Regions from separate parts of the Streptomyces sp. NPDC088400 genome, predicted to be linked through region 2. Evidence: predicted binding sites of a transcription regulator. Region 2 holds the regulator's gene; the other holds the start of a gene.

Region 1 (15,190 bases), on a different contig from region 2:
GTGGTCCTCAACACCGGCGACGGGCTCAAGACGCTGGACGCCGTGGCTCCGACGACCGGGCCTTCGGCGACCATCCGCCCGAGCCTGGACGCGTTCCGCGCCGCCGGTCTGGCCCACTGAGCGCCACCGCCGGCCGCCGCCCGCCACCATCCGTGGCCGCGCCCCCGCACTCGCACCTCGTACTCAAGAAAGGCCCCACCATGAGCGTCAAGGTCCGCATCCCCACCATCCTCCGTACGTACACCGGTGGCCAGGCCGAGGTCGCGGCGGAGGGCGCGACCCTCTCCGACGTCATCCAGTCCCTGGAGAAGGAGCACCCCGGCATCGCCGCCCGCGTCCTGGACGACCAGGGCAAGCTGCGCCGCTTCGTGAACGTGTACGTCAACGACGACGACGTCCGCTTCGAGCAGGGCCTGGAGACCGCCACCCCGGACGGGGCCGGCGTCTCGATCATCCCGGCGGTCGCCGGAGGCTGACCCGACGCCTCCTGGCGCGGTATCGGTATCGCACGACCGGAATGGCCCCCTCCGCACGAGAAGCGGAGGGGGCCATTCTGAATGGTTGAGCACGGTAGAGTATGGGAACGCCCCTACATTTCTCGCCCCGAGCGCATACGAGAACGCGACAACATCGGGGCGAAGTCCTGGTGCCCTATGTGCCGTACGCGCACTTTGCCCGGCCCGACTTGCCCCGGAACGCAGTGAATTGATCACTATGCGTGTTCAGCCATGCCCGGATTTCTCGTCCGATTGACCTGTTGCAGAGGGCAGTTGGGCGGATACATTCAGCCGCGGTCGACGCGTTACGGCGCGAAGTGTGGTCCTCCCGAGGACCAGTACTAGGGGAGTTAGGCATGGCTCAGGGCACCGTCAAGTGGTTCAACGCGGAGAAGGGCTACGGCTTCATCGCGGTAGACGGTGGTGCGGATGTTTTCGTCCACTACAGCGCGATTCAGATGGACGGTTACCGCACCCTTGAAGAAGGTCAGCGAGTGGAGTTCGAGATCTCGCAGGGCCAGAAGGGTCCGCAGGCGGACATGGTCAAGCTCGCCGTCTGATCCCGGCGCGATCGGCCACCGACGCACTCACGCCGAGGGGTCCGTATCCCAGCACATGGGGTACGGGCCCTTCGTGCGTCCCCGTTCCCTGGCCGCGTCCGGGTCGACGGCGGTGCTTCGAGGCGCTTGCGCCCATCCGTCTCCCGGCCACCGCCCCCATCGATGCCTCTTCGAGGCGCTTGCACTCTCGGGGGTCGAGTGCTAATTATTGGCGTTAGCACTCTGCAAGTGAGAGTGACAACTTTAGGACCGGGTCGGTGAGGCCCGAAGAGCCGGTGGGGCAAGGAACCACACGGTTCTCAGGCCGTCCGTCGCGGGCGCCAGCGCGGTCCGGAGCAATCCTTCCCCAAGCTCTCAGCTCCGTTCGAGCAGGGGAGACCCCATCTGTCCGGGAGGACCACTTCACATGGCCAAGATCATCGCGTTCGACGAGGAGGCACGGCGCGGTCTCGAGCGCGGGATGAACCAGCTCGCCGACGCCGTCAAGGTCACCCTTGGTCCCAAGGGTCGCAACGTCGTCCTCGAGAAGAAGTGGGGCGCCCCCACGATCACCAACGATGGTGTTTCCATCGCCAAGGAGATCGAGCTCGAGGACCCGTACGAGAAGATCGGCGCCGAGCTGGTCAAGGAAGTCGCCAAGAAGACGGACGACGTCGCCGGCGACGGTACGACCACTGCGACCGTGCTCGCCCAGGCGCTCGTCCGTGAGGGCCTGCGCAACGTGGCAGCCGGCGCCAACCCGATGGCCCTCAAGCGCGGCATCGAGAAGGCCGTCGAGGCCGTCTCCGGTGCCCTGCTGGAGCAGGCCAAGGACGTGGAGACCAAGGAGCAGATCGCTTCGACCGCCTCCATCTCCGCCGCCGACACCCAGATCGGCGAGCTCATCGCCGAGGCGATGGACAAGGTCGGCAAGGAAGGCGTCATCACCGTCGAGGAGTCCCAGACCTTCGGTCTGGAGCTGGAGCTCACCGAGGGTATGCGCTTCGACAAGGGCTACATCTCGGCGTACTTCGCCACCGACATGGAGCGTATGGAGGCGTCCCTGGACGACCCGTACATCCTGATCGTCAACTCCAAGATCGGCAACGTGAAGGACCTCCTTCCGCTGCTCGAGAAGGTCATGCAGTCGGGCAAGCCCCTGCTGATCATCGCGGAGGACGTCGAGGGCGAGGCGCTGTCGACCCTGGTCGTCAACAAGATCCGTGGCACCTTCAAGTCCGTCGCCGTCAAGGCCCCGGGCTTCGGTGACCGCCGCAAGGCCATGCTCAACGACATCGCCATCCTCACCGGTGGCACGGTCATCTCCGAGGAGGTCGGCCTCAAGCTCGAGAACGCCGGCCTGGACCTGCTGGGCCGCGCCCGCAAGGTCGTCATCACCAAGGACGAGACCACCATCGTCGACGGTGCCGGTGACAGCGACCAGGTCGCCGGTCGCGTGAACCAGATCCGCGCCGAGATCGAGAACAGCGACTCGGACTACGACCGCGAGAAGCTCCAGGAGCGCCTCGCGAAGCTGGCCGGCGGCGTGGCCGTCATCAAGGCCGGCGCCGCGACCGAGGTCGAGCTCAAGGAGCGCAAGCACCGCATCGAGGACGCGGTGCGCAACGCCAAGGCCGCCGTCGAGGAGGGCATCGTCGCCGGTGGTGGCGTGGCTCTGCTCCAGGCGTCCTCGGTCTTCGAGAAGCTGGAGCTCGAAGGCGACGAGGCCACCGGTGCGCAGGCCGTCAAGCTCGCGCTGGAGGCCCCGCTCAAGCAGATCGCCGTCAACGGTGGTCTTGAGGGCGGCGTCGTCGTGGAGAAGGTCCGCAACCTGACGGTCGGTCACGGCCTGAACGCTGCGACCGGCGAGTACGTCGACATGATCGCCGAGGGCATCATCGACCCCGCGAAGGTGACCCGTTCCGCTCTGCAGAACGCGGCCTCCATCGCGGCGCTGTTCCTCACCACCGAGGCTGTTATCGCCGACAAGCCGGAGAAGGCCGGCGCGGCCCCGGCCGGCGGCGGTATGCCGGGCGGTGACATGGACTTCTGAGCCTGACGGCTCGGACCTGGTCCATGGTCTGAAGTGACCGAGGGCGGTACCCCTGTTGAGGGGGTGCCGCCCTCGGGCGTTTCAGTGGCTTCGTCAGCGGGTGTAGTCCTCAGCGGGTGTAGTCCTTGAGCTTCTCGGTTTCCAGGGTGATGGAGACGGGGTGCGGGAGCTTGACCGTGGCGCCGTACGGATGCAAGGTGCGGCTCTCGTACACGCCCCCTCGTAGATCGCTGTACACGGCCAGTTCTTCCGTGTCCCGGTCGATGAGCAGGTAGACGGGGATACCGGCCGCCGCGTAGCCGTCACGCTTCTCGACGCGGTCGCGGAGGTTCGTTTCGTAGTCGTAAGAGGTCACTTCGAGGGCCATGAGGACGCCAGTGGGGTCACTCCACTCGCCCTGACCCGCGAAATGGTCCACCGGCGCGAGGGCTCCGTCCGGGCGGGCGCGGTCTCCGTAAAACGTCTCCACCGCCAAGCCCTGCTTCGGATACAACGCCAGTTCAGGGCGGTGCCGTAGGCATTGCCGCAGCAGCCACATGAAGATTTCTCCGTGGTCACCGTCTGTCGCCGGTTTGACCTCGACTCTCCCGTTGATGAACTCGAACGTCACCGTCTCGGGAGCCGCACGAGCGACCTGTTCGAAGTCCTCGGTGGACATCTGGGCGCGGTGAGTGCTGGGGGACCGAACGGTCATGCGTGAGTCCTTTCGGGTGGGCGGACGGCTGAGCGGCCGGTTGGGCGGACGGCCGCGCGGGCCTCGGCCGCCAGGGTGTGGACCTGGGTGGGCGGGAGCTTGGTGGTACGGAGTACGGGGGCCGGTTCGCCACGGCAGGGGGCGCACTCGCCCGCGAGGAGCGCTTCGGGGCGTCCGGGCGCGCCGCACTTCGCGCATTCCAGGACGCGCAGCGCCGGGCGGGGGACGCGGATCGGCTCGGGCGGGAGTTTGGACGTCAGCCGGGAACGGGCGAGCGAGGCCGCGTGGTGGACGGGGACCGGGAGCCCGGCGGTGAGGGCGTTCAGGACGTCCTTCTCGGTGGCGCCCCGCTCGAACCAGGCTGCGGCCAGGGGCTCCAGGGCCACGCAGTCGGCGGCGGACAGCGACATGGCGGGCACGCTGCGGCCGAGCGCGGCGAGCAGGATGAAGGCGCGGGAGCGGGTGGGGGCCGGGGCCTGTGCGGACGGCCGTTGTCGCGGGTCGGCATCGTCCGGTACGTCGTGCGTGGCGGCCTCGTCCGGTACGGCGCCCGAACTGAACGCCGCCCACCAGTCGTTGCCGCGCGCGGTACGGGAGAACCACGTCCGCGTCACCCAGCGCGCGCTGCCCGAGCCGGTCACGTGCTCTCTGCCGCGCCGCAGATGACCGGCGGTCTGGATGTGGCGCAGGGCGGTACGCAGGGCGCACTGGCCGTACGGGAGCAGTCTGGCGAGGGCCTTCACCGACATGTCCGTACCGTCCGGAAGCCGGTCGATGAACGCGGCGACGGCTGCCTCTCGGGGCGGCAGGTGCGCGAAATCGGTTGCTGTGCGGGGCAGTTGGCCGGGTGTCGAACGCTTGCCGTAGCCGGGGCTGGCCATGGGGTGAGACGTCGGCGGAGGTAGCTGCGCGGGGCGCGGGGCGGCACTAGGCTGGGTGTCAGCCATGGGATCGCCTTTCGTGACTAGGCGTCGATCTTGTTGGTCAGGCCCTCGCAGGTGTTTGGTGCACCGGCGGGGGCTGATTTGTTGCTGGGGGTCTTGCCCGGGCCTTGCTTGGGCTTGCTCGGTTGCTCTGGTTTCTTGTTCTCGCTCTGTGGGCACGCTAGAGCGTCGCAACCCTGCGTGGCAAGCCGGTCACGAAAAGTCAACACCCGAGGCAGGGAGGGTGGGTGGGTTGAAACCCTCCTGCCAATCCTTACAAAGAAGGCTCGGAGCGCGGGGCTTGAGCTCCGGGGGGGGCGATGCTCCACATCCGGGCTCCACATCCGGGCTCCACGTCCGGGCTCCACGTCCGGGCTCCACGTCCGGGCTCCACGTCCTGGGCTCCGTATCCGGGCTCCACGTCCGGCGGATCGCACCGGCAGTCGTGGCGGCCGAATGGGCCAGTGGGTCCGGCGGGACGGCCGTGAGGGCCGATTCAGCAGGTATGTTCACCGTCGGTAATGACGGCGTGACAAACTGAAGGAGTAGTCATGGGCCTGCCCATCGTTGGCGGTTTGCTCGACAGTGTGGTCGGGATCGTGCTTGGTGCGGTGGCCGGTATCGCGCCCCAGGTCGCGGCTCTCTTGGCCGGTCTGTAGTCGCCAGCGTTGTGTCTCCGCGTGCTGTGGCCTTCCTCGGTGTGAGCCGGGGAAGGCTCCGGAGGGAAGGGCCGGCCCTGGCTGTGAAGGCCGTTGTGGTGGACTCGTTCGACGGCTCGGGCAGTCTGAGCCTCGTAGATCTCCCTGACCCCGTCCCCGGGCCGGGGCAGATCCAGATCACGGTCCGAGCCTCGGGCGTCGGGCACACCGATATCGCTTCCCGGCGGGGGGAGTTCGCCCGCTTTCCCGAACCGGGCTTCGTGCCGGGGACGGAGGCGGCAGGTGTTGTCACCGCGACCGGTGACGGTGTGGACGACGCGTGGCTCGGCCGCCGCGTCTTCGCGGTACTGCCGGACGGCGGCGGCTACGCCGAGCTGGTCACGGTACGTACGGACGCGGCCCTCGCCGAACTCCCGGCTCAGGTAAGCGCGTCGGAGGCGGTCGCCCTCGGAGGCAACGCGCTCACAGCCCTGTTCATGCTGGAGCGAGCACAGGTGGCGGCCGGGGAATGTGTCCTGGTCCGTGGGGCGGGCGGTGGCGTCGGGCTGATGGCCACGCAGGTGGGAGCGTATTTCGGCGCCGTCGTGACCGCTGTGACGAGTTCGGCGGCACGCGGCGAACGTCTCCTGGGGCTCGGGGCATCCACCGTCCTGAACCGAAGCTTGGGCGAGGACCGCGCCCCGGGCGAGGACCGCGCCCGGGCCGAGGGCGCCACGTACGACATTGTCATCGACCCCGTCTGCGGCCCCGATCTCGCCCGCCACATCGGCCGGTTGCGGCCCAACGGCCGGTACGTCCTGTGCGGCGCGGCCGGCGGGATGCCCGGCCCCGACTTCGCTTCGGGGTTGCGGGGGCGCTTCTACCAGTCCCCCTCGCTGCTCATGCTCAGCATGCGGTCCTTCAGCCCCGAGCGGATGCGATCGGGGCTGAAGGCGATTTTCGAGCTCGCTGCCCGAGGCGCTCTGCGCGGTGTCGTGGACGAGGAACTGTCACTCGGGGACGCGTCGCGCGCCCACGACAAGCTTGAGTCGGGAGCCGTGTTCGGCAAGCTCGTCCTGACGCCTACGTGTCTCTGACCTGCGGTTCTGAGCGGCTGCCGGACTTAGAGGTCGCGCGGGTAGGCCAGGGAGGTCGGGCAGGCGGCGCTCCCACCGGTAAGCCGTCGCCCGGCCGTAGAGGGCGTTGACCGGCCAGTCCCGTAGGGTTGACCGGCCAGTCCCCTAGGTGTGCCGATCCGATTGCCAAGGCGGCACACCCCTACGGGGCGAAAGTCACCCGACCTGTGCCTGCGGGGCCGCTGCGGGAACGGGCGCGGGCATGCGCCAGACCACGACCGCACCAGTCACGAGTCCCATGACGGCCAGCAGGGCGGCGACCAGGAACGGATCGAAGGAGTGCAGGGACGGGGCGAACCCGACCCCGACGCAGACTGCTACTCCGGTCGCACCGCCCAGTTGGTCAGCCGCGCGCTGGACGCCCGAAGCGGTCCCGGCATCGTCCTCGGTGACGCCGCTGACCGCGAGGTACTGGAGCCCCACGATGCCGAACCCCATCCCGGCCGCGATCAGGAGCATGGGCGGGATCATCGCTACGCCGCCTGCCCGCAGGGCCGAGACGAGCGCGATCGCGGCCATCGCGGCCGTGGTGAACCCGATGCCGGCAAGCACGCATGTGCGTGCTCCCCACCGGCCCAGCAGCCGGGGCACGAGCATGGAGACCACGATCAGCGAGACCGCCAGAGGCAACATCGTCAGACCCGCGCCGAGCGGGCCGACGCCCAACTGGTCCTGTAGATGGAAGGTGAACAGCAGAAACGAGGTCGACAACGCCCCGCTCAGCAGCATCGTGGCCAGATTGGCCACCACACGCGTGCGGTTGGCGAAGAAGCGCAGCGGCAGCAGCGGGTTGTGCGAGCGTGCCTCGACCCGCACGAACCCGACTCCGGCGGCCACCGCCCCGGCCAGCGCCCCCGGGATCACCCATGCGGGCGTTCCGGGTTCACCCGCCTCGACCACGCCGAAGACGAACAGCAGCGGGCAAGCGGTCAGCAGCAGCGCGCCGGGAAGGTCCAGCGGCGAGGCATCCTTGGCCACGGGCCGGTCGCCCTCAACCAGGAAAACGGCCGCCAGCAGCACGATCAGGATGAATGGGACCGAGACCAGAAAGATCCACCGCCAGCCCAGGTGGGCGGTGATGACTCCGGACAGAACGAACCCGACGACGAGACCACAACTGGCCACCGCCGCCCACACGCTCAGGGCCCGGGACCGGCTCGGACCTTCGGGGAACGACAGGACGATGGTGGCCATCGCGGCGGGCAGCGCGATGGCCTCACCTGCGCCCTGCAGCAGGCGCGCGACCACCAGCAGGGCAAACGTGGGGGCCAGCCCCGCCAGCAGGGACGCGGTGCCGAACAGGCCGGTGCCGAGCAGCAGCACGCGCCGCCGCCCGAGCAGGTCGCTCAGCCGGCCACCGAGCATCAGCAGCCCGCCACCAGTGACCGTGTACCCGACCACGACCCAGGTCAGAGTGTGCCCGTCGACGTCGAAGTCGGCGCCGATCGAGGGCAGGGCGATGTTGACCACGGTCACGTCGACCGCGATGAAGAACTGCAGCATGGACATCGCGCACAGCACCAGCCATGCGCGTGCCGGGGACGGGCTGTGCCCGCGGAAAGAAAGGATGTCTGGGAACATCAGGTGCTCCGTCGCTCAGAAAAAGTTCTGAGCAGCACGAACGTGCCGCTCCGGACTGATCACGAAGCGACTGGACGTTCAGGAGAAGGGTGAGTCGAACGTCCCGCCGCTAGCGGGATGTCCTGGTCACTGCGGCACAAGCGGCCGCGCACGAAGCGGCAGACATGCGGTGAACGCTACCAGGGAGCAGGCACCCGGGTCAGGCGCCTGCCTGACGTCTCATGTCGTCACTCGCAGGCCCGTTCGCCAGAGCTTCCTGGGCATGGGGAACGTCGTCGCGGAGCACTTACCGCGCGACCTCTTACTGGCCGGCTCCGGTGTCCTTGCCCTTGTCCTGGCCCTTGTCCTCGTCCTTCGCGTCGAAGCGTCGTCGGGCCGCCTCGATCTCGTCCAGGTACCGGCGGGTCCACGCGCACCTGCCGTTGACCGTCTCGCGCAGTGTTCCGCCCGCCTCGGTGAGGCGGTAGTCGACGCGTGGTGGCACCTCGGCGTACACGGTCCTGTGCGCCAGCCCGTCCCGTTCGAGTCCGCGCAGGGTCTGGGTGAGTATCTTGTGGCTGATGCCCTCCAGCTGGGTCCGCAACTGGTCGAGGCTCTCGATGATCCAGCGTGCCCCAACCAGTTCCAGCGGCCCCAGGTACTCCGTGAGCCTTTCCCTCACCGTCTGGCGTGGCCGTCGAGCCAGTGCGTGATGGTGGAGGCCGTGGGGAGACCCGCGTCCTCCAGCATCAGGTCGTGGCCGACGTCCGGTACGAGTACGGGATTTACTCCGTACAGGCTCGCGACACTACGGGTGTCGTGAACCGGTGTGTGGTCCTTCTCGGGGCCGACGACCAGTACCGGACAGTGGATGGAGCCCGTGTCGATGTAGATCGTCCCCGCGCTGTAGTCGTTGACCACGGTGGGGGATTCGGGGCTCAGACGTGCCATGACGGTGTCGAGATCCGCTTCGGATATGTGCTGGAACCACTGCTCGCGCGCCTCTTCGCGGGTGATGGTGACCGGCCGGTCCGTCGGGTACGACGTCGAGCGCATCGGTCCCAGCTGGCCGGGCCCGACGGAGGAGACCAGCACCAGCGCGGCGAGCGGGTGCCGCTCCGCCACGAGCTGGGCGACCAGGCCTCCCATGCTGTGGCCGAGCAGGACGGCCGGCGGGGCCGCGTGGTCCAGGACGGTCAGTACGTCGGTCGCGTAGTCCTCGGGCGTACGGGCGAGATACTCCGCGTCGGCGAGGGCGCGGGAGCCGGTGTGGTTGGGCAGGGACATGGCGAGCGCGGTCCAGCCCGATTCCGCGAACATCGGCATCCACCGCTCGAAGGCCCACCAGCCGTGCAGCGAGCCGGGCACCAGGACTATTCGACCCTGCTCCTCTATCACCGCGGGGTCGCGCACCTCGCGGACCAGCAGCCCGTCCACGTCGTGATTCGTCCACTCCAGTGCCACCACCGCGCCTCCGGCCTCCGCGACTCCGTGTCCCCGCGACTGTGTGCCTTTGTGACTCCGGGGCCCGGGTCCCGTCCCTGTGTCCCGGGTCTTGTGTCCCCGTGTCCCCGTGTCTCCGTGTCCCCGCACGGATACGGCCCCTCCCCCTTCCACCATCGTCCTACCGGCGGAAGGGCGCCACCTCGCCCGTTCCCTCCGAACATCCTGTGGCCCCGGCCGCACAATCCTCAAGGAGAAGGCGAGTAGTCGCCAGCTTCCCGAACCGTCACCAGCCGACCGGGAGGGTCAGTGGTGATTTGCTCGGGGATTCGTCGTCCCAGGTGGGGTGTCGTTCTTCGGTGAGGTGGAGGTGGGGGAGGCGGTCGAGTAGTGCTTCGAGGCCTACGGTGAGTTCGGCGCGTGCGAGGTGTGAGCCGGGGCAGTTGTGGGTTCCTCGGCCGAAGGCGAGGTGGTTGTTGGCTGTTCGGTGCAGGTCGAGTTGGTCGGCGGCGGGGAACGCGGTTTCGTCGCGGTTGGCGGAGGCGATCACGGGCAGTACGGCGTCACCCGCGCGGATCGTCCGGCCACGCAACTCGATGTCCTCGACCGCCTGGAGGAGTACGACGCCGTTCATCACCGGTATGTACCGCAGGAGTTCCTCGACGGCGCCGGGCATGAGGCCGCGGTCGTCGCGCAGCCGGGCGTACCGTCCTGGCTCGGTCAGCAGGGCCACCACGGCGTTGCCCAGGAACATGGTGCTGGTCCGGTACCCGGCGACGAGCATGGAGAGTCCGAAGCTCAGCACGCTCTCTTCGTGCAGGGTGCCGTGTCCGCACTCGCGGACCAACGTGGTCAGCAGGTCGGCGTCGGGCTCGCGCAGTTTGCGGTCCACCAGCGCGCGGATGTACTCGCGTAGCGGGCGGGTGACATCGCGCCCCTCCTCCAGCGTGACCAGTGCGCCGAGGGCGGCGTCCGCCATGGGCAGGAAGTAGTCGCGGTCCTCGTACGGGATGCCCACCAGATCGCACATCACCAGGAGCGGGAAGGGTTCGAGGTATCCGCCGACCAGATCGCCCGGCCGGTCGCCGTCGGCGAACGCGTCCAGCAGGCGGTCGGCCGACCGCCGGATGCGCGGCAGCCGGCGCTGGATGGTCCGGACGCTGAACGGCTCGGCCAGGGCTTTTCGCAGTGCCGTGTGCTGGGGGCCGTTCAGTTCCATCATCGTGGTGAGGGCGGGCCCCCGGTCGGTGGGTTCGTCGGGGCGGGGCGGCCAGTCGTTGATGGTCGGTCTGATGAGCCGGGAGTCCGCGATCAGGTCCCGGACGTCGTCGTACCGGGTGACGTACCAGGCGGTGGCGCCCATCGGGAGCCGGACCCTGGCCACGGGGCAGCTCTCGCGCAGCCGCGCGTATTCCTCGGGAGGACCCATGCTTCCCGGGGGCGGGACGGGCATGTCGATGACGGGTGCCGGCGGCTCGGTGACGGGTGCCGGCGGCTCGGTGACGGGTGCCGGCGAGTCGATGACGGGTGCCGGCGCCTCTCCGGGCAGTTGTCGGGCACTGCTCACGGCGGGGTCCCGTCCCGGTCGTTCGCCACTGGCTCCGGTGGCCGGGTCCGGGTTCACCAGCTGACCGGGAGGGTCAGTGGTGACTTGGTCAGGGATTCGTCGTCCCAGGTGGGTTGTTGTCCTTCGGTGAGGTGGAGGTGGGGGAGGCGGTCGAGTAGTGCTTCGAGGCCTACGGTGAGTTCGGCGCGTGCGAGGTGTGAGCCGGGGCAGTTGTGGGTTCCTCGGCCGAAGGCGAGGTGGTTGTTGGCTGTTCGGTGCAGGTCGAGTTGGTCGGCGGCGGGGAACGCGGTTTCGTCGCGGTTGGCGGAGGCGATCACGGGCAGTACGGCGTCGCCCGCGCGGATCGTCCGGCCGCGCAACTCGATGTCCTCGGTGGCCAGGAGGATGACAACGCCGTTCATCACGGGCATGTACCGCAGGAGTTCCTCGACGGCGCCGGGCATGATCCGCCGATCGTCGCGCAGGCGGGCGTACCGCTCCGGCCGACTCAACAGGGTGTGTACCGAGTTGGCCAGGAAGATGTCGCTGATGCCGAAGCCGACAGTGAGCATGGAGAGCCCGAAGACCATCACGTCTTCGTAGGTCAGCTCGCCGTCTTCGCGCAGGCGGACCATCCGGGTCAGGATGTCGTCGCCAGGCGTGCACCGCTTCTGTGCGATCAGCGTGGCGACGTAGTCACGCAGCAGTTCGGTGACCCTGCGCCCCTCCCGCGAGGTGACCATCCCGGCGAGGGCGTCGTCCAGTACGGGAAGGAAGTGGTCCCGTTCCTCGTAGGGGACGCCCACCAGGTCGCACATCACGAGCAGGGGAAACGGTCGGGTGAATCCGGCGACCAGGTCGGCGTGGCCGCCCCCGTCGTCCCCCTCCTGTTCCCGCAGTAGGTGATCCAGTAGGTGATCGGCGAGTTCTCGGATGCGCGGCAGTCGGTCACGGACGGCTTTGGCGCTGAACGCCGGGGCCACTGCCTTGCGCAGCGCTGTGTGCCGAGGGCCGTTCAGTTCCGTCATCGTGGTGAGGACGGGCCCGGGGTCGGTGGGTTCGTCGGGGCGGGGTGGCCAGTCGTTGATGGTCGGTCTGATGAGCCGGGAGTCCGCGATCAGGTCCCGGACGTCGTCGTACCGGGTGACGTACCAGGCGGCGGCGCCCATCGGCATCCCGACCCTGGCCACGGGGCAGCTCTCGCGCAGTCGCGCGTATTCCTCGGGAGGCCCCATGGTGCCCGGCGGAGGGTGCGGGAAGTCCCACACCTTCGGCTCGGGCGCGGGGCCCGGCGCGATGCGCGGCGGTGGCGGCATGCTCAATGCCTTTCCGGGATGTCCGACTGGATGTCACTGGGTGTCCGGGCTGAGTCTCCTGGCTGGGTGTCCCACGGGATGTGCAACGGCCGTTTTGGCTACGGGCGTTCATGGAGTCAGGTGCGTAGAAGCACGCCAGAGAGGCTCACGACTTCGCCTCACGACTTGGGCTCACGACGTGGGCTCATGACTTGGGCTCATGACTTGGGCTCATGACTTGGGCTCACGACGCGAAGAGCCTTTCCACGCACCGTAAATGGGGAACGCGAGACCTTCAGAGATCCCCCTAACGAGTGGCAGGCCACGCCCGCCGAGGCCGGTACAGGGCACTGGCGACGAGCCGGTGGCCCGGGAGGGGGCGGCAACCTGACCGTGAATCCGATTCTCGTACCGGTATAGTATGGCCGGTATAGTTATTGGTTGCGTGAGAAGGACGCCGCATGATCGAGATCCTGAACCCCACCCTGCTGGCCCGAGCGAAAGACACAGGCGCCCTGGTCGCTCACATCCTGCAGACGCTGAAGAGCCGCAGCACGATCGGCACCAACCTTCTGGACATCGACCGGTGGGCCAAGGCCATGATCGTCGAAGCGGGGGCGCTGTCCTGTTACGTCGACTACGAGCCGTCCTTCGGACGCGGCCCGTTCGGCCACTACATCTGCACGGCCGTCAACGACGCCGTGCTCCACGGACGGCCGTACGACTACACGCTTGCCGACGGCGATCTGCTGACACTCGACCTCGCCGTCTCCCAACGCGGGGTCGCCGCAGACGCTGCCATCAGCTTCATCGTGGGCGAGACGAAGTCCCCGGAGAGCGTCGCGATGATCAGTGCGACCGAACGCGCGCTGGCGGCGGGCATCGCCGCTGCCGGGCCCGGGGCCCGCATCGGCGACATCTCCCACGCCATTGGCACGGTCCTCAGCGCGGCGGGATATCCGATCAACACCGAGTTCGGAGGCCATGGCATCGGATCGACGATGCACCAGGACCCGCACGTCGCGAACACCGGACGGCCCGGCCGTGGATACAAACTCCGCCCCGGGCTGCTGCTGGCACTGGAACCGTGGGTCATGGCGGACACCGCTCAACTCGTCACCGACGCCGACGGGTGGACGCTCCGAAGCGCGACGGGCTGCCTGACCGCACACAGTGAGCACACGATCGCCATCACCGACGACGGAGCCGAAATCCTCACTGTGTCGAAGTAGCCGAAATCCTCACTGTGCCGAAGTAGTCGAAGTAGTCGAAGTAGGCGCAGCCGTGAGGCCGGAGCCCGCGTGTCCCATGGCGCCCGCGCCGGGGCGCGTCCGGCTCTCCGGTCCCTCCAGGGGTGGCCGCCGCCGTACCGTCTCCACCTACGGTTAGAGGCGGCAATCACCCTCTCGCCGGAGGTCCGCCCGGTACCGGCGACCGTAGCCTCGTCACATCATGGAACGAACCGATGACCGGCTCTTCCCGGTCCTGCTGCTCGCCGCCCAGGCCGCGGTGTGGCCCGGCGCGGCACTGCTACGCGGTGTCGAGCCGTCCGCCGCTCAGCTCCTCGCGGCCGCCCTGATGGGTGGGTTGGTGACGGTCGCGCTGGCCGCCCGGCGGACCCGTCCTGTTCTCGCCCTTCTTGTGGTGGTCGTGGCCTGCGCACTGGGCGCGGGGCCGCTGCCCGTCGGCGCCGTGGCCGTTCTGGGCACCGGCGGTGTGGCCCTCGCCCTCCTCTCCGTGGCCGCCCGGCAGGACGTCACGACCGCGCTGCTGTGCGTGGTGACGCTCGAAGCCTGGCAGGCACTGCACGGCATCACACTGCACGGGCTCGGCCAGCGCGACGGCCTCGATCTCCTCCTCACCGCCCTCCTCTACGCCGCCGCTTTCGGCGCGGGACGGCACCTGCGCCGCGTCCGGACCGCGCGGGACATCGCCGAACGGCGCCTGCGCCGGGCCGAGGCGGAGCGCGACAAGCTTCCCGCAGCCGAACGCCGGCGCATGGAACGGGAGTTGCACGACGTCAGCGCCCATCACCTGACGGCCGTCGTGGTCAGCTGCGAAGCGGCCCTGGGGCTGCGCGAACGACGCCCCGAACTGGCCGAGGAAGCGCTGGTGTTCGCCGCCGACACCGGCCGCGAAGTGAGCCAGGCACTGAGCGCCGTACGGACCCCACAGCCCACGGCGGAAGACGGCCCGGCCCCACGGGAACGCCTGAACGCGCTGGTCAACGGCTTCCGCAGCCTCGGGCAGCCCGTGACCAGCGAGATCCACGGACTGCCGGGCGGCTCCGCCGACGAGACGGTGTACGGGATCGTCCGCGAAGCCCTCACCAACGCCGTACGCCATGCCTCCGGTGCCCCCACCACCGTGCGCTGCACCCACGACGACTCCGGCACGGAGGTCATCGTGCGGAACGGGCCCGTGAACCCGCCCGCCGACGGCCCGGCGCCCGGCGCCGGACTGGGCGGCGGGCGCGGCCAGACCTTCCTGCGCGGGCGGGCGCGCGAAGCGGGCGGCACGCTCAGCAGCGGGCCGACGCCCGACGGGGGATGGGAAGTACGCGCCGTACTGCCCGGACGGGTCGCGGGGCCGCCGCGCCCGGCGGTGCCGAGGACGTACCGGATCGCGCAGTTCGTCGCCGCCGCCGGACTGTTCCTGCAGCCGCTGCTGCCGATCCTGGTCATACGGGCGGACGAGGCGTCCAGCGGTACGGGGATCTCGCCCGGCGTGCTGTTCGCACTGCTGGCCACGGCGCAGGCGGTCGCGCTGCTGTGGCTGCGGCGGGCGCCGCGCACCGTGCTGGCCGTCCTGGCCGTGCTGGTCGCACTCTGGCCGGCCGCGATGGCCGTGAGCGGATACGCGGGAC
Region 2 (15,190 bases):
CCAGCCCGGCACCCTCGCCGAGCTGACCAGCCCGTCGCTGTTCGCCGAGCGCAAGGTCGTCGTCGTACGGAACGCGCAGGACCTGTCCGCGGACACGATCAAGGACGTCAAGGCGTACCTCGACGCGCCCGCCGAGGAGATCACGCTCGTCCTGCTGCACGCGGGAGGGGCCAAGGGCAAGGGGCTGCTGGACGCCGCCCGCAAGGCGGGGGCCCGCGAGGTCGCCTGTCCCAAGACGACCAAGCCCGCGGAGCGGCTGACCTTCGTACGTTCCGAATTCCGCGCGGTGGGCCGCTCGGCCACGCCCGAGGCCTGCCAGGCCCTGGTCGACTCGATCGGCAGTGACCTGCGGGAGCTGGCGAGCGCCGTCTCCCAGCTCGCCGCGGACGTCGAGGGGACGATCGACGAGGCGGTCGTCGGCCGGTACTACACGGGCCGCGCCGAGGCCTCCAGCTTCACCGTCGCCGACCGCGCCGTGGAGGGCCGGGCGGCCGACGCGCTCGAAGCGCTGCGCTGGTCGCTGTCGACCGGTGTGGCTCCCGTACTGATCACCAGCGCTCTCGCCCAGGGCGTACGGGCCATCGGCAAGCTCTCGTCCGCCCGTGGTGGCCGGCCCGCCGATCTCGCCCGTGAGCTGGGAATGCCCCCGTGGAAGATCGACCGGGTGCGCCAGCAGATGCGCGGCTGGACCCCGGACGCGGTGGCGGTGGCGCTGCGCGCCGTCGCCGAGGCCGACGCGGGCGTCAAGGGCGGCGGCGACGATCCGGAGTACGCGCTGGAGAAGGCGGTCGTCACGATCGCCCGGGCGGCCCGCTCGGGCCGTTGAGCGCCCGGCACACGTCCCGTAGGCAACCCCCGCAGGGCCCCCCGACCATGTCGAAGGCCCCGGTCCCGTCCTGGGGAGGACGAGACCGGGGCCTTCGACATGAACCGGACGAACTCGCACCCGCGTGGCGAACGCAGTCGCGTGCGAGTTCTAGAGGTGTGCCGGTCAGGAGCGGTAGAGAGGGCCCGCTGAGTCCCTTCCGGCGATCAAATCAAGAGAGTGCTCAGCCCTGGAGGGAGGCAACCTTGGAAGCCAGCGCCGACTTCTTGTTGGCGGCGGCGTTCTTGTGGATGACACCCTTCGACGCGGCCTTGTCGAGCTTGCGGGACGCCTCACGAGCGGCCACGGTGGCCTTCTCGACGTCACCCGCGGCAGCGGCCTCGCGGGCCTTGCGGATCGCGGTCTTGAGCGACGACTTGACAGCCTTGTTGCGCAGGCGTGCCTTCTCGTTGGTCTTGTTCCGCTTGATCTGGGACTTGATGTTCGCCACGTTGAATGCCTTTTCAGCTTTGATGACTCGATAAACGCTGTCTGAGCTCGCCCCGTACCGAAGACGGCACGCGACGCAGCTGTTCAGGCTACCAGCGCCCCTCCTGCCGTCCCAAACCCGGCGCAGTCCCCCACCCGTGGGACGATGGAGCCTACGTATCGCTCCGAGTCGACCCGAGACGAGACGCCGCGCGTCTCAAGAATCAGGACCCTGCGTGCCCGCGACCCCTATCCACGTGCCCGAGCCGAGCCGTACGGACCCGGCGCTGCTCCGCAACTTCTGCATCATCGCGCACATCGACCACGGCAAGTCGACGCTCGCCGACCGGATGCTCCAGCTGACCGGAGTGGTCGACCAGCGGCAGATGCGCGCTCAGTACCTCGACCGGATGGACATCGAGCGCGAGCGCGGCATCACGATCAAGTCCCAGGCGGTCCGGCTGCCCTGGGCCCCCAACACGGGTGAGGACGAGGGCACGACCCATGTCCTCAACATGATCGACACGCCGGGCCACGTGGACTTCACCTACGAGGTGTCCCGTTCGCTCGCCGCCTGCGAAGGCACCGTCCTCCTGGTGGACGCCGCCCAGGGCATCGAGGCGCAGACCCTCGCCAACCTGTACCTGGCGATGGAGAACGATCTCGCCATCGTCCCGGTGCTGAACAAGATCGACCTGCCGGCCGCGCAGCCCGAGAAGTTCTCCGAGGAGCTGGCGAACCTCATCGGCTGCCAGCCGGAGGATGTGCTCAAGGTCTCGGCGAAGACCGGTGTCGGCGTGGACGCCCTGCTCGACAGGGTGGTCAGGGACGTTCCGCCGCCGGTCGGTGTCAAGGACGCGCCCGCCCGCGCGATGATCTTCGACTCCGTCTACGACTCCTACCGCGGTGTCGTGACGTACGTCCGTGTCGTCGACGGCCAGCTCAACAAGCGTGAGCGGATCCGGATGATGTCGACCGGCGCCACCCACGAGCTGCTGGAGATCGGTGTCTCCTCCCCGGAGATGACCCCGTCCGACGGCATCGGCGTCGGTGAGGTCGGCTACATCATCACCGGCGTGAAGGACGTCCGTCAGTCCAAGGTCGGTGACACGATCACCACCCTCAGCAAGGGGGCGACCGAGGCGCTCGGCGGCTACAAGGACCCCAAGCCGATGGTGTTCTCCGGCCTCTATCCGCTGGACGGCTCGGACTACCCGGAGCTGCGCGACGCCCTCGACAAGCTCCAGCTCAACGACGCGGCGCTGGTCTACGAGCCCGAGACGTCCGCGGCCCTCGGCTTCGGCTTCCGCGTGGGCTTCCTCGGGCTGCTGCACCTCGACGTCATCCGGGAGCGCCTGGAGCGCGAGTTCGGCCTCGAACTGATCGCCACCGCCCCCAACGTGGTCTACCGCGTGCTGATGGAGGACGGCAAGGAGCACACGGTCACCAACCCGAGCGAGTTCCCCGAGGGGAAGATCGACTCGGTGCACGAGCCGGTCGTGCGGGCCACGATCCTCGCCCCGAGCGAGTTCATCGGCTCGATCATGGAGCTGTGCCAGAGCCGCCGCGGCACGCTGCTGGGCATGGACTACCTCTCCGAGGACCGGGTCGAGATCCGCTACACCCTCCCCCTCGCCGAGATCGTCTTCGACTTCTTCGACCAGCTGAAGTCCAAGACCCGGGGCTACGCCTCGCTCGACTACGAGCCCACCGGCGAGCAGACCGCCCACCTCGTCAAGGTCGACATCCTGCTGCACGGCGACAAGGTGGACGCCTTCTCCGCCATCACGCACCGGGACCAGGCCTACGCGTACGGCGTACGGCTCGTAGCCAAGCTGCGCGAGCTGATCCCGCGCCAGGCCTTCGAGGTGCCCATCCAGGCCGCCATCGGCTCCCGGGTGATCGCCCGGGAGACGATCCGCGCCATCCGTAAGGACGTCCTCGCCAAGTGCTACGGCGGTGACATCTCCCGGAAGCGGAAGCTGCTGGAGAAGCAGAAGGAAGGCAAGAAGCGGATGAAGATGGTCGGCAGCGTGGAGGTCCCGCAGGAGGCCTTCATCGCGGTGCTGTCCAGCGACGATTCCGGCGGCAAGGCGAAGAAGTAGGTACGACGAAGCAGGAAGTACGTACGCCGAAGCAGGAAGTACGTTCGACGTTGCAGGACGTGGAAGCGGTACGAGGAAGTAGGACGAAGGCTGGGTGACGTGGTCGTCCGGTATCCGGTGGGCCCCCGCGCTGTGGCGTGGGGGCCACTGTGGTTCTTGCGGCGGATTCGTCGTGAAGAGGCACCACACTTCCTCTTACGCGCCGGGCGGGTGGCCTCTACTCTGATCACGGATCCACGGTTACTCGCCAGTTAGTTACTCGTCAGTCACACAATCAGTCAGTCAGTTAAGCAGCGCTGCCGCTGGCCCGGAGGATGTCGTGAGCGACACACAGAACCTGATCGACAACCGGCCGCCCTCCGTGGCGACCCTCTTCACCGAGCGAGTGGCGGCCACGCCGGACGCGGAGGCCTACCGCTACCCCGTAGCGGGCGGCCGGAGCGGTCAGGGCGGCCGGAGCGGTCCCGACGAGTGGCGTTCCCTGAGCTGGAGCGAGGCCGCCGAGCGTGTGTACGCCGTGGCCGCCGGCCTGATCGAGTTGGGCGTACGGCCCGAGGAGCGTGTCGCGCTCGCCTCCGCCACCCGCGTCGAGTGGATCCTCGTCGACCTCGGGGTGATGTGCGCGGGCGCCGCCACCACCACGGTCTATCCCTCGACCAACACCGAGGAGTCCGCGTTCATCCTCGCCGACTCGGACAGCCGTGTACTGATCGCGGAGGACGCCGCCCAGGTGGCCAAGGCGCGGGAGCGCCGGGCCGAGCTGCCGCACCTCGCCCATGTCGTCGTGATCGACGCCGCCGACGCGCTGCCCGCCGAGGGCGACCCGGAGGGCTGGGTGCTCTCCCTGGCCGATCTGGAGGAGCGCGGCACGGAGTACCTGGCCAAGAACCCGCAGGCGGTCAAGGAGCGGCTCGCCGCCATCACCCCCACGCAGCTCGCCACCCTGATCTACACCTCGGGCACCACCGGCCGCCCCAAGGGCGTACGCCTGGCGCACGACAGCTGGTCGTACATGGCCACGGCCATCGCGACGACCGGTCTGGTCACCGCGGACGACGTGCAGTACCTGTGGCTGCCGCTCGCCCATGTCTTCGGCAAGGTGCTGACCTCCGGGCAGATCGCGGTCGGGCATGTCACCGCCGTGGACGGGCGCGTCGACAAGATCATCGAGAATCTGCCGGTGGTCCGGCCGACCTATATGGCGGCCGTGCCGCGGATCTTCGAGAAGGTCTACAACGGGGTCGCCGCCAAGGCACGGGCCGGCGGCGCGGCCAAGTACAAGATCTTCCAGTGGGCGGCCGGGGTCGCCCGCGAGCACGCGAAGGCGGCCCAGGACAACTTCCGCCGTACGGGCACGAAGTCCGTGCCGTTCGCCCTCGAGGCCAAGCACCGGGTCGCCGACGCGCTCGTCTACTCCAAGCTGCGTGAGGCGTTCGGCGGCCGGCTGCGCGCCGCGATCTCCGGGTCCGCCGCGCTCGCGCCCGACATCGGCTACTTCTTCTCCGGCGCCGGAATCCACATCCTGGAGGGCTACGGCCTGACCGAGACCAGCGCGGCCAGCTTCGTCAACCCGGGCGAGGCGTACCGCACCGGTACGGTCGGCAAGCCGCTGCCCGGCACCGAGGTACGGATCGCCGACGACGGTGAGATCCTGCTGCGCGGCCCGGGGGTCATGGCCGGATATCACGGGCTGCCGGAGAAGACGGCGGAAGTCCTGGAGTCCGACGGCTGGTTCCACACCGGGGACATCGGGGAGCTGTCGGCGGACGGCTATCTGCGGATCACCGACCGCAAGAAGGACCTGATCAAGACGTCGGGCGGCAAATACATCGCACCGGCCGAGGTCGAGGGGCAGTTCAAGGCGGTGTGCCCGTTCGTCTCCAACATCCTGGTGCACGGCGCGGACCGTAACTTCTGTACGGCGCTGATCGCGCTCGACGAACCGGCCATCCTCGGCTGGGCCGCCGAGAACGGCATGGCGGGCAGGCCGTACGCCGACGTGGTGGCCTCCGCGCAGACCGAGCGGCTGATCGACGGCTATGTGAAGCGCCTCAACGAGGGACTTCAGCGCTGGCAGACCATCAAGAAGTTCCGGTTGCTGCCCCGCGATCTGGACATCGAGCACGGCGAGCTGACGCCCAGCCTCAAGCTCAAGAGGCCGGTCGTGGAGCGGGAGTACAAGGACCTGATCGAGGAGATGTACGAGGGCACGCGGGAGAGCTGAGCCGCACGGCGCGGAGCGGAAGCGGGGCCACCGGGCACGCGGTGTCCGGTCGGGGGCCACCGGCATACGAACGCAGGCAGCTGGCATACGAACGCAGGCCGTCGGCGTACGGTCGCGGGCCACTGGCGTACGGTCGCGGGCCACTGGCGTACGGGCGCCGGGTGCGGGCCGACGTGACGCCGCCTATCTGTCCCGCTCGCGCCGTAGCTCGCCCAAGGTGTCCTCGATCCGGGCCAGTTGCCGCCCCACGAGAGTGAGATCGTTCGGGACGTCGCGCCGTAACGTCTCCTCGATCACCGCCAACCGGCCCGCGATCTCACCCAGATGCTCCTCCTCCCGCGCCAGCATCCGCTCCAGCTGGCGGTTCTTGCGGTGCAGGTCGAGGAAGACGCTGACCTTGGCGCGCAGCATCCACGGGTCGAAGGGCTTGGTCAGGAAGTCCGCCGCGCCCGAGGCGTACCCCCGGAACGCGTAACCGCTGTCGGATTCGGGCCCGTTCAGGAAGATGATCGGGATGTCCTTGCTCCGGTCCAGCCGCTTGATCCGGGCCGCGGTCTCGAATCCGTCCATACCGGGCATGCGCACGTCCAGCAGGATCACCGCGAACGGCTGCCGCAGCAGCGCCCCCACCGCCTCCTCGCCCGAACGGGCCCGTACGAGCGGCTCGTCCAGCGAGGCCAGTACCGCTTCCAGCGCGGCGAGATTGTCCTCCATGTCATCGACGAGAAGGATGCTCGCGCGCTCCGTGGTGGCTGTTGTCCCGCTCATCCCGTCTCCTTGTCCGGCCCCGACTTTCGGCCAGCGAGGCAAGAATGCTCCGTCCGGGGCGGAACCGCACGTCCTTCCCCGCGTTTGGGACCGTGTCGTACGTGGCGGCGTGTTCCGTACGTCCGCACCCCACCCACGGCGGCGGCCCTACCACCAAACCTTGGTCAATATCTGCCAACTTCCATGACTCGGCGCATATGGGCGCGGTCTGTCTGTCACTCTGTCGGGATCGTAAGCGGCACAACGCCAGAACCGGATCAGGAGCCGCAGTGGGGCCCATTCCGATCCCGCGCGAATCCCTTCACCGTCCGGCACCCACGGTGCCGTCACGCGGGGACGCGCGGTCCACATCACGTACCAGCCTGCCGGGCAACCCGCTCGCACCGTCCGCCGCACGCCGCTTCATCCGCGCGGCGCTGGCGGACTGGACCAGCCTCGGGCTGCTCACGACCTGCACCTTCTGCCAGGCGGACGAGAGCTGCCCACCAGGGAGACACAGCACCGATCTGCTCGCGGACGACGCCGTACTGATCGTCGACGAGCTCGTCACCAACGCGGTGGTGCACGCGGGGACCACCGTCGAACTGCTCTGCCGTCTGGAAGCCCCCTCGGCGGGCGTCTCCGGGGAGGAGGACGAGCCGGCCGCACTCGTCCTCGAAGTCTCGGACCACCACCCGTCACGCGCCATACAGAGCGACGCCCGGGAGCAGGAGCCCGGACGGGAAGACGGGCAGTCGCCGGGGCGGGAACCGTCCTCCGGGCTGCCCGAGTACGGCAGGGGGCTGCACGTCGTCACCGCCCTCGCCGAACGCTGGGGCATCACCTACCGCGCCGGGCTCAAGACCGTATGGGCGCGCCTGCCGCTCGAAGGGCGGGACACGGGGCCGGTGCGGGGGACCGAACCGGTACTGCGCCGCGGGTTGCGCGCCGCCGAGATCCTTGCGCCCGCGTACGCGTCCCGGCGCACCGTGCGCGACGATCCGGACTGGGCCGGCCGAGGCGCCCTCTCCTTCCTCGCCGAGGCCTCGGAACTGCTCGCCGGGCAGCTCGACGAGGACCTGGTCGCGGCGCTCGCCGGGCAGCTGCTGGTGCCGAGGCTGGCGGAGTGGTGCGCGGTCTGGCTGGACGGCGAGGGCGCCCAGACGGGCGCCGCGCCCCGGCTCGCCCGGGTCTGGCACGCGGACGAGTCGCGGCTGGAGCGGCTGCGCGCGGTCCTGGAGAAGGAGCCGCCGCGGCTGCCGGACCCGCCGCGCGGGGTGGCGGTACGGGTGCCGTGGCCGGGAAGCTCGGGCGTGATGTCCGACGCCGGGGCCCGAGTGGTCGGTACGGATGACAGCGATACGGATGACAGTGCTACGGACGGCGGCGTGGCTCTCGCCTGCCGGCTGGTCGCGAACGGACGCGTGCTCGGCACGCTGCTGCTCGGCAGGCCGGGCCAGAGCAGCGTCGCCGACGAAGTCACCGTCCTCGTCGAGGACTTCGCGCGACGCATCGCCCTCGCCATCGGCGCCGCCCGCCGCTACACCCGGCAGGCCACCATCAGCCGCGTCCTGCAACGCGGACTGCTGCCCAGCCAGGTCGCGCGGATTCCGGGCGTCGCCAGCTCGCTGGTGTACGAGCCGAGTGACGAGGGGCTAGCCGGCGGCGACTTCTACGACGTCTTCCCGTGCCCGCCCGGCGACCGCTGGTGCTTCATGCTCGGCGACGTCCAGGGCAGCGGCCCCGAGGCCGCCGTCGTCACCGGCCTGGCCCGCCCCTGGCTGCGGCTGCTGGCCCGCGAGGGCTACCGCGTCGGCGCCGTCCTCGACCGCCTCAACCGGCTGCTCCTCGACGACGCCACGGAGGCCGCCGAATCCGCGTCCCTGATGGTCGCCGCGGCGGCCACCGGCCCCGGCTCCCTCCCCGGCCTGTCCTCGGGCACCGCGTCGGCGCCGTCCGAAGGCAGCCAGGCCCGGTTCCTGTCGCTGCTGTACGGAGAGCTGAGGCCGCTGCCGGGCGAGGGCGGCGGCGTACGGTGCACCCTCGCCAGCGCCGGCCATCCGCTGCCGCTGCTGCTGCGGCCCGACGGTACGGTCCGGCCCGCGGCGGAGCCACAGCTGCTGCTCGGGGTGGTCGAGCAGGTCGCTTACGAGAGCAGCACGTTCGACATGGAGCCCGGCGACACCCTGCTCTGCGTCACCGACGGCGTCACGGAGCGCCGCTCCGGTCCGCGGATGCTCGATGACGGCGACGGCCTCGCGCGGGCCCTGGCGGGGTGCGTGGGTCTGACGGCGCAGGGCGTCGCGGAGCGCATACGGCGCGCTGTGCACGAGTTCGCGGAGACGCCGCCGGGGGACGATCTGGCGCTCCTGGTGTTCCAGGCCGAGTAGCCGCGCGAGGCGCGGGGCGGTGGGCGCGGCGGCGGGACGACGGCCCCGTACTACGTACGGGGCCGTCGTTTGCGTCCGGCCCCGTACGGCGCCGCCCATCGGTGGCGTACGAGGACACCCTCGGCGTACGGGACACTGGGGGCATGCCTTCCGCACTGCCCGACGGTGACCCCATGCCCGAGACCGGGGCCCTGCCCCGGCACGCCCTGACGGGTGCGGCGGACCGGCCTCTCGGCTTCTACCTGCATGTTCCGTACTGCGCGACCCGCTGCGGCTACTGCGACTTCAATACGTACACGGCCACCGAGCTGCGCGGTTCGGGCGGTGTGCTGGCCTCCCGCGACAACTACGCGCAGACACTGGCCGACGAGGTCCGGCTGGCCAGGAAGGTGCTGGGCGACGACCCGAGGCAGGTCCGTACGGTCTTCGTCGGCGGCGGTACCCCGACGCTGCTGGCCGCCGACGATCTCGTACGGATGCTCGGGACGATCCGCGACGAGTTCGGGCTGGCCGACGACGCCGAGATCACCACCGAGGCGAATCCGGAATCGGTGGATCCGGCGTATCTGGCGACCCTGCGGGAGGGCGGCTTCAATCGGATCTCCTTCGGGATGCAGAGCGCGAAGCAGCATGTGCTGAAAGTTCTGGACCGTACCCACACCCCCGGCCGGCCCGAGGCGTGCGTCGCGGAGGCCCGCGCGGCCGGCTTCGATCATGTGAACCTCGACCTGATCTACGGCACGCCGGGGGAGACCGACGCCGACTGGCGCGAGACGCTCGTGGCGGCGGTCGGCGCGGGTCCCGACCACGTCTCGGCGTACGCGCTGATCGTGGAGGAGGGCACCCAGCTGGCCCGGCGCATCCGGCGCGGCGAGGTCCCGATGACGGACGACGACGAGCACGCGGACCGGTACCTGATCGCGGACTCGGTGCTCGGGGAGGCGGGCTTCTCCTGGTACGAGGTGTCCAACTGGGCCACCTCGGAGGCCGCCCGCTGCCTGCACAACGAGCTGTACTGGCGCGGCGCGGACTGGTGGGGCGCGGGCCCCGGCGCCCACAGCCACGTCGGCGGGGTCCGCTGGTGGAACGTCAAACACCCCGGCGCGTACGCCTCGGCCCTGGCGGAGGGCCGCTCGCCGGGCGCGGGCCGCGAGATCCTCTCGGCGGAGGACCGCCGGGTGGAACGCATCCTGCTGGAGCTGCGCCTGTCCGACGGCTGCGAGCTGTCGCTGCTGGCCCCGGCGGGCCTCACGGCGGCCCGGCGAGCGGTCGGGGACGGCCTGCTGGCCCCGGAGTCCTTCGAGGCGGGCAGGGCGGTTCTGACGCTGCGGGGACGGCTGCTGGCGGACGCGGTGGTCAGGGACCTGGTGGACTGATCACTCGCCGGGGTGAATCCCCGCGGATCGCGGGTGCGTCTGCCTGGGCTGTTCCTAAGCTGCCGCCGACGGAACGGAAGCGGCGGAAAGCGGAGGCTCACGGAGATGACCGCTGTGGATGCGCGATCGACCACGCGCGCGGCCAGGATCTTCGAGGACATGGAGGTCCCCGAGGGCTACAAGGCGGAACTCCTCAGGGGCGACATCGTGATGGTGCCGGGGCAGGACCGGGTCCACAACGGGATCGTGGAGTCCGTGCAGGACCAGATCCCACGCAAGGACTGGGACCGTATGCAGACGCAGGACATCGCCATTCCGGGCGAGGCGAGTGAGCCCCAGCCCGATCTCGTGGTCCTTGAACTGGGCGCGGTGGAAGGCCCTGGACGGCTCATTCCGGCTTCGGCCGTGACCCTGTTGCTGGAGGTGGTCTCCAAGTCCAGCATCGACCGTGACCACGGCGTCAAGCGTTCCATGTACGCGGCGGGCCGGGTGCCCGCGTACCTGATCATCGACCCGATGGAGGCTCACTGCGTCCTGCTCACCGAGCCGACCGGCAGTGGTGAGGAGGCCGACTACCAGGTGGAGCGGACCACCAAGTTCGGCGACCCCATTCCCCTGGACGTGCTCGGGGTCGAACTGGACACGTCCGGATTCCAGACGCTTTCCCCGGTCAGTTGGCACCGCCGACGGTGACGAAGTCGATCAATTCCTCGACCCTGCCCAGCAGTTCGGGCCGCAGGTCCTTGTAGGAGCGGACCTGGGACAGGATGTCCTGCCACGCCGCCCCCGTGTTCTCCGGCCAGCCCAGCGCGCGGCACACGCCCGTCTTCCAGTCCTCGCCCCTCGGGACCGACGGCCACGCCCCGATGCCCACCGAGGACGGCTTCACCGCCTCCCACACGTCGATGTACGGGTGGCCCACCACCAGGACGTCCGGGCCCGTCACCTCCGCCGCGATGCGGAACTCCTTCGAGCCCGGCACCAGATGGTCGACCAGGACGCCCAGCCGGGCGTCCGGCGCGGGGGCGAACTCGGCGACGACGGCGGGGAGATCGTCGATGCCGCCCAGGTACTCCACGACCACGCCCTCGATGCGCAGGTCGTCGCCCCAGACCTTCTCGACCAGTTCCGCGTCGTGCCGGCCCTCGACGTAGATGCGGCCCGCCCGCGCCACCCGCGCGCGGGTCCCGGGGACGGCGACCGAGCCGGAGGCCGTACGGGCGGGCCGGGCCGGGCCGCCCGCCGTCGGGCGGACCAGCGTCACCACGCGCCCCTCCAGCAGGAAACCGCCCGGGATCAGCGGGAAGACCCGGTGCTTGCCGAAGCGGTCCTCCAGGGTGACCGTCGGACCCTCGGCGGTCTTCTCGCAGCGGATCACCGCACCGCAGAAGCCTGTTGACACCTCCTCGACCACCAGATCCGGCTCGGCGGGGATCTCGGGCGCGGGCGTGGACTTCTTCCACGGGGGCGTCAGATCGGGGCTGTAGCTGCGCATACGGAAGACGATAAGCGGATCGGGCCGGTACGGCTAAGAGGCTGTCCCACCAGGGTCCGACCCCTGCCGGAACGCCCCGCCGGAGCCGCTACACCCCGCCGAAACCCGCCGCCAGCGCGTCCCGTTGCGCCCGTACGAACGCCGCGTCCACCACCGCCCCGTGCCCCGGCACGTACAGCGCGTCCTCACCGCCCAGTGCCAGCAGCCGGTCCAGCGCCGCCGGCCAGTGCGCGGGGACCGCGTCGGGGCCGGCCTGGGGCTCGCCGGACTCCTCCACCAGATCGCCGCAGAAGACCACATCGGGGGAGCCGGTGCCGACGCCCGGCACCAGCGCCGCCAGATCGTGACCGGTGTGCCCCGGGCCGACGTTGGCCAACAGGACCTGACGGCCGCCCAGATCCACCGTCAGCTCCCCGGACACCGCGTGGCGCGGCAGGACCAGCACGTCGACCGCCTCGGCGGCCCGCGCGGCATCGACACCTTCCCGTACGGCGTCCTCGTACAGCGCCGACCGCCCGGCACCGCCCGGAGCCAGCAGTTCCGCCGTGCCGACCGCTCCGTACACCTCGACCCCGGAGAACGCCGCTGTGCCCAGCACATGGTCGAAGTGCGGGTGGCTCAGTGCGACATGTGTCACTCGACGGCCGCCGAGCAGCGACTGGGCCGCCGCCCGGATCGCGGCGCCCTCGCGGACCGTCGAGCCGGTGTCGTACAGGAGGGCCGCGCCGTCCCCCGCCACCAGCCCGGCCGTCGCGTCCCACCTGGGCAGTCGTCGCCGGCCCACCCCCGGGCTCAACCGCTCCCACCCGCACTCTTCCCAACGGACGTTCATGCGAGGACGCTATCCGCAACGACCAGCGTGATCGCGTATGAAACGGGCAGGTTGACCGCAGTAGACCCGCTTGACCACGGGTGATCGCGAACGGCCACGACGATCGCGGGACAGCGTGGTCGGCCGCCCTTGCCCGGGGCGTACCCGACGGCCGTACACTGGCCGGTGGAAGTACTGGCACTCACCGCGCGCGAGTGCCAGAGCAAGGGCCGGACCGGGACCGACGACGACAGCTGGAGGTGTGCGCGATGCTCAGCGAACGCAGACTCGAGGTGCTGCGCGCGATCGTCCAGGACTACGTCGGCACCGAGGAGCCCGTCGGCTCCAAGGCGCTCACCGAGCGGCACAAGCTCGGTGTCTCCCCGGCCACCGTCCGCAACGACATGGCGGTGCTGGAGGACGAGGGCTTCATCGCCCAGCCGCACACCAGCGCCGGGCGCATCCCGACCGACAAGGGCTACCGGCTCTTCGTCGACCGGCTGGCCGGGGTCAAGCCCCTGTCGCCGCCGGAGCGCCGCGCCATCCAGAATTTCCTGGACGGCGCCGTCGACCTCGACGATGTCGTGGGCCGTACGGTCCGGCTGCTCGCGCAGCTCACCCGGCAGGTCGCGGTCGTCCAGTACCCCTCGCTGACCCGCTCGACGGTGCGGCATGTGGAGTTGCTGGCGCTCGCCCCCGCCCGGCTGATGCTCGTGTTGATCACGGACACGGGACGGGTCGAGCAAAGGATGATCGACTGTCCCGCGCCGTTCGGCGAGACCTCGCTCGCGGATCTCCGGGCCCGGCTCAACAGCCGGATCGTGGGACGCCGTTTCGCGGACGTCCCGCCGCTGGTGCAGGACCTTCCCGATTCCTTCGAGCAGGAGGACCGGGGGACCGTGACAGCGGTCCTCGCGACCCTGCTCGAAACCCTGGTCGAGGAGACCGAGGAGCGGCTGATGATCGGCGGTACCGCCAACATCACCCGCTTCGGACACGATTTCCCTCTGACCATCCGGCCGGTGCTGGAGGCACTTGAGGAGCATGTGGTGCTCCTCAAGCTGCTCGGTGAGGCCAAGGACCCGGGCATGACCGTACGAATCGGGCACGAGAACGCCCATGAGGGACTCAACTCCACGTCCGTCGTCGCGGTCGGCTACGGTTCGGGAGACGAGGCAGTCGCCAAACTCGGCGTGGTCGGACCGACCCGCATGGACTACCCCGGAACGATGGGAGCGGTACGCGCAGTGGCACGTTACGTCGGACAGATCCTGGCGGAGTCGTAAGTGGCCACGGACTACTACGCCGTACTCGGCGTGCGCCGCGACGCATCCCAGGATGAGATCAAGAAGGCATTCCGGCGGCTCGCGCGCGAGCTGCATCCGGATGTGAATCCCGATCCGAAGACGCAAGAGCGCTTCAAGGAGATCAACGCCGCCTACGAGGTGTTGTCGGACCCGCAGAAGAAACAGGTCTACGACCTCGGCGGAGACCCGCTCTCCGGAGCCGGGGGCGGAGGCGGCGCGGGTGGCTTCGGCGCCGGCGGCTTCGGCAACTTCTCCGACATCATGGACGCGTTCTTCGGTACGGCGTCGCAGCGCGGCCCGCGGTCGCGGACGCGGCGCGGCCAGGACGCGATGATCCGGCTGGAGATCGACCTCAACGAGGCGGCCTTCGGCACGACCAAGGACATCCAGGTCGACACGGCCGTTGTCTGTACGACCTGTTCGGGCGAGGGTGCCGCTCCCGGCACCTCGGCGCAGACCTGCGACATGTGCCGCGGCCGTGGCGAGGTCTCGCAGGTCACCCGGTCCTTCCTGGGCCAGGTCATGACCTCGCGGCCGTGCCCGCAGTGCCAGGGCTTCGGCACGGTCGTACCGACGCCGTGCCCCGAGTGCGCGGGCGACGGTCGCATCCGGTCGCGTCGTACGCTCACGGTCAAGATCCCCGCGGGCGTCGACAACGGCACCCGCATCCAGCTCGCGGGCGAGGGCGAGGTCGGCCCCGGCGGCGGTCCCGCCGGTGACCTGTACGTCGAGATCCACGAGGTGCAGCACAGCACCTTCCAGCGGCGCGGCGACGATCTGCACTGCACGGTGACCATTCCGATGACGGCGGCCTCACTGGGCACGAAGTGCCCGCTGGAGACGCTGGACGGGGTGGAGGAGATCGACGTACGGCCGGGTACGCAGTCGGGGCAGTCGATCCCGCTGCACGGGCGTGGCATCACGCATCTGCGCGGTGGCGGCCGGGGCGACCTGATCGTGCACGTCGAGGTGATGACGCCGTCGAAGCTGGATCCGGAGCAGGAGAGGCTGCTGCGGGAGCTGGCGAAGCTGCGTGGTGAGGAACGGCCCACGGGGCAGTTCCAGCCGGGGCAGCAGGGTCTGTTCTCGCGGTTGAAGGACGCGTTCAACGGGCGGTAGGGCCTGTCCGGCGGATCTTCGCGGATCAGCCCGTGGCGTCTGGTGCCGTGCATCGCAAGGCGGAGGATCGTCCGCGTACTGGATGTACGTGGACGACTCCGACAACGCGGCGAGGTGCGGTGCCAGGCGTCGCGGGCCCGGGAAGATCCGCCGGACAGGCCCTGGGCCGCTCGTAGTTGGACGAAGTCGTTCGACCGATCGACCGATCGTGGGCCGCCGTCGATGGTCGGCGGCCCGCGCGTGAGGCAGACGCGTGCGAGCCGGGCGTCCAGGGGGCGGGAATCAGCCACCCAGATGCCCGTGCGTGTCGCCTCGCGCACGC

What was found. The regulator HrcA, encoded in region 2, represses chaperone genes, less so after heat shock. The targets are predictions, from matches to a motif close to TTNGCACTCNGNNNNNCNGAGTGCNAA.
Region 1: groL (chaperonin GroEL) is a predicted target of HrcA. The motif match lies at 1,272-1,298, and genes of this name have one in related genera.

The regions. Positions count from the first base shown of each region.
Region 1 covers NZ_JBIVMZ010000008.1:243,485-258,674, reverse strand. Annotated here, with positions in the region: gene thrC (threonine synthase) at 1-120, shown strand, start outside; gene ACIQD6_RS21750 (ubiquitin-like small modifier protein 1) at 201-476, shown strand; gene ACIQD6_RS21745 (cold-shock protein) at 854-1,057, shown strand; gene groL (chaperonin GroEL) at 1,464-3,089, shown strand; gene ACIQD6_RS21735 (Uma2 family endonuclease) at 3,199-3,783, opposite strand; gene ACIQD6_RS21730 (hypothetical protein) at 3,780-4,664, opposite strand; gene ACIQD6_RS21725 (zinc-binding alcohol dehydrogenase family protein) at 5,449-6,441, shown strand; gene ACIQD6_RS21720 (MFS transporter) at 6,637-7,989, opposite strand; gene ACIQD6_RS21715 (winged helix-turn-helix transcriptional regulator) at 8,363-8,722, opposite strand; gene ACIQD6_RS21710 (alpha/beta fold hydrolase) at 8,719-9,507, opposite strand; gene ACIQD6_RS21705 (cytochrome P450) at 9,770-11,050, opposite strand; gene ACIQD6_RS21700 (cytochrome P450) at 11,104-12,345, opposite strand; gene map (type I methionyl aminopeptidase) at 12,786-13,556, shown strand; gene ACIQD6_RS21690 (histidine kinase) at 13,777-15,190, shown strand, end outside.
Region 2 covers NZ_JBIVMZ010000004.1:51,290-66,479, forward strand. Annotated here, with positions in the region: gene holA (DNA polymerase III subunit delta) at 1-826, shown strand, start outside; gene rpsT (30S ribosomal protein S20) at 1,050-1,316, opposite strand; gene lepA (translation elongation factor 4) at 1,531-3,399, shown strand; gene ACIQD6_RS11525 (AMP-dependent synthetase/ligase) at 3,719-5,623, shown strand; gene ACIQD6_RS11530 (two-component system response regulator) at 5,807-6,391, opposite strand; gene ACIQD6_RS11535 (SpoIIE family protein phosphatase) at 6,661-8,760, shown strand; gene hemW (radical SAM family heme chaperone HemW) at 8,904-10,136, shown strand; gene ACIQD6_RS11545 (Uma2 family endonuclease) at 10,242-10,829, shown strand; gene ACIQD6_RS11550 (DUF3097 domain-containing protein) at 10,807-11,631, opposite strand; gene ACIQD6_RS11555 (MBL fold metallo-hydrolase) at 11,720-12,463, opposite strand; gene hrcA (heat-inducible transcriptional repressor HrcA) at 12,712-13,728, shown strand; gene dnaJ (molecular chaperone DnaJ) at 13,729-14,868, shown strand.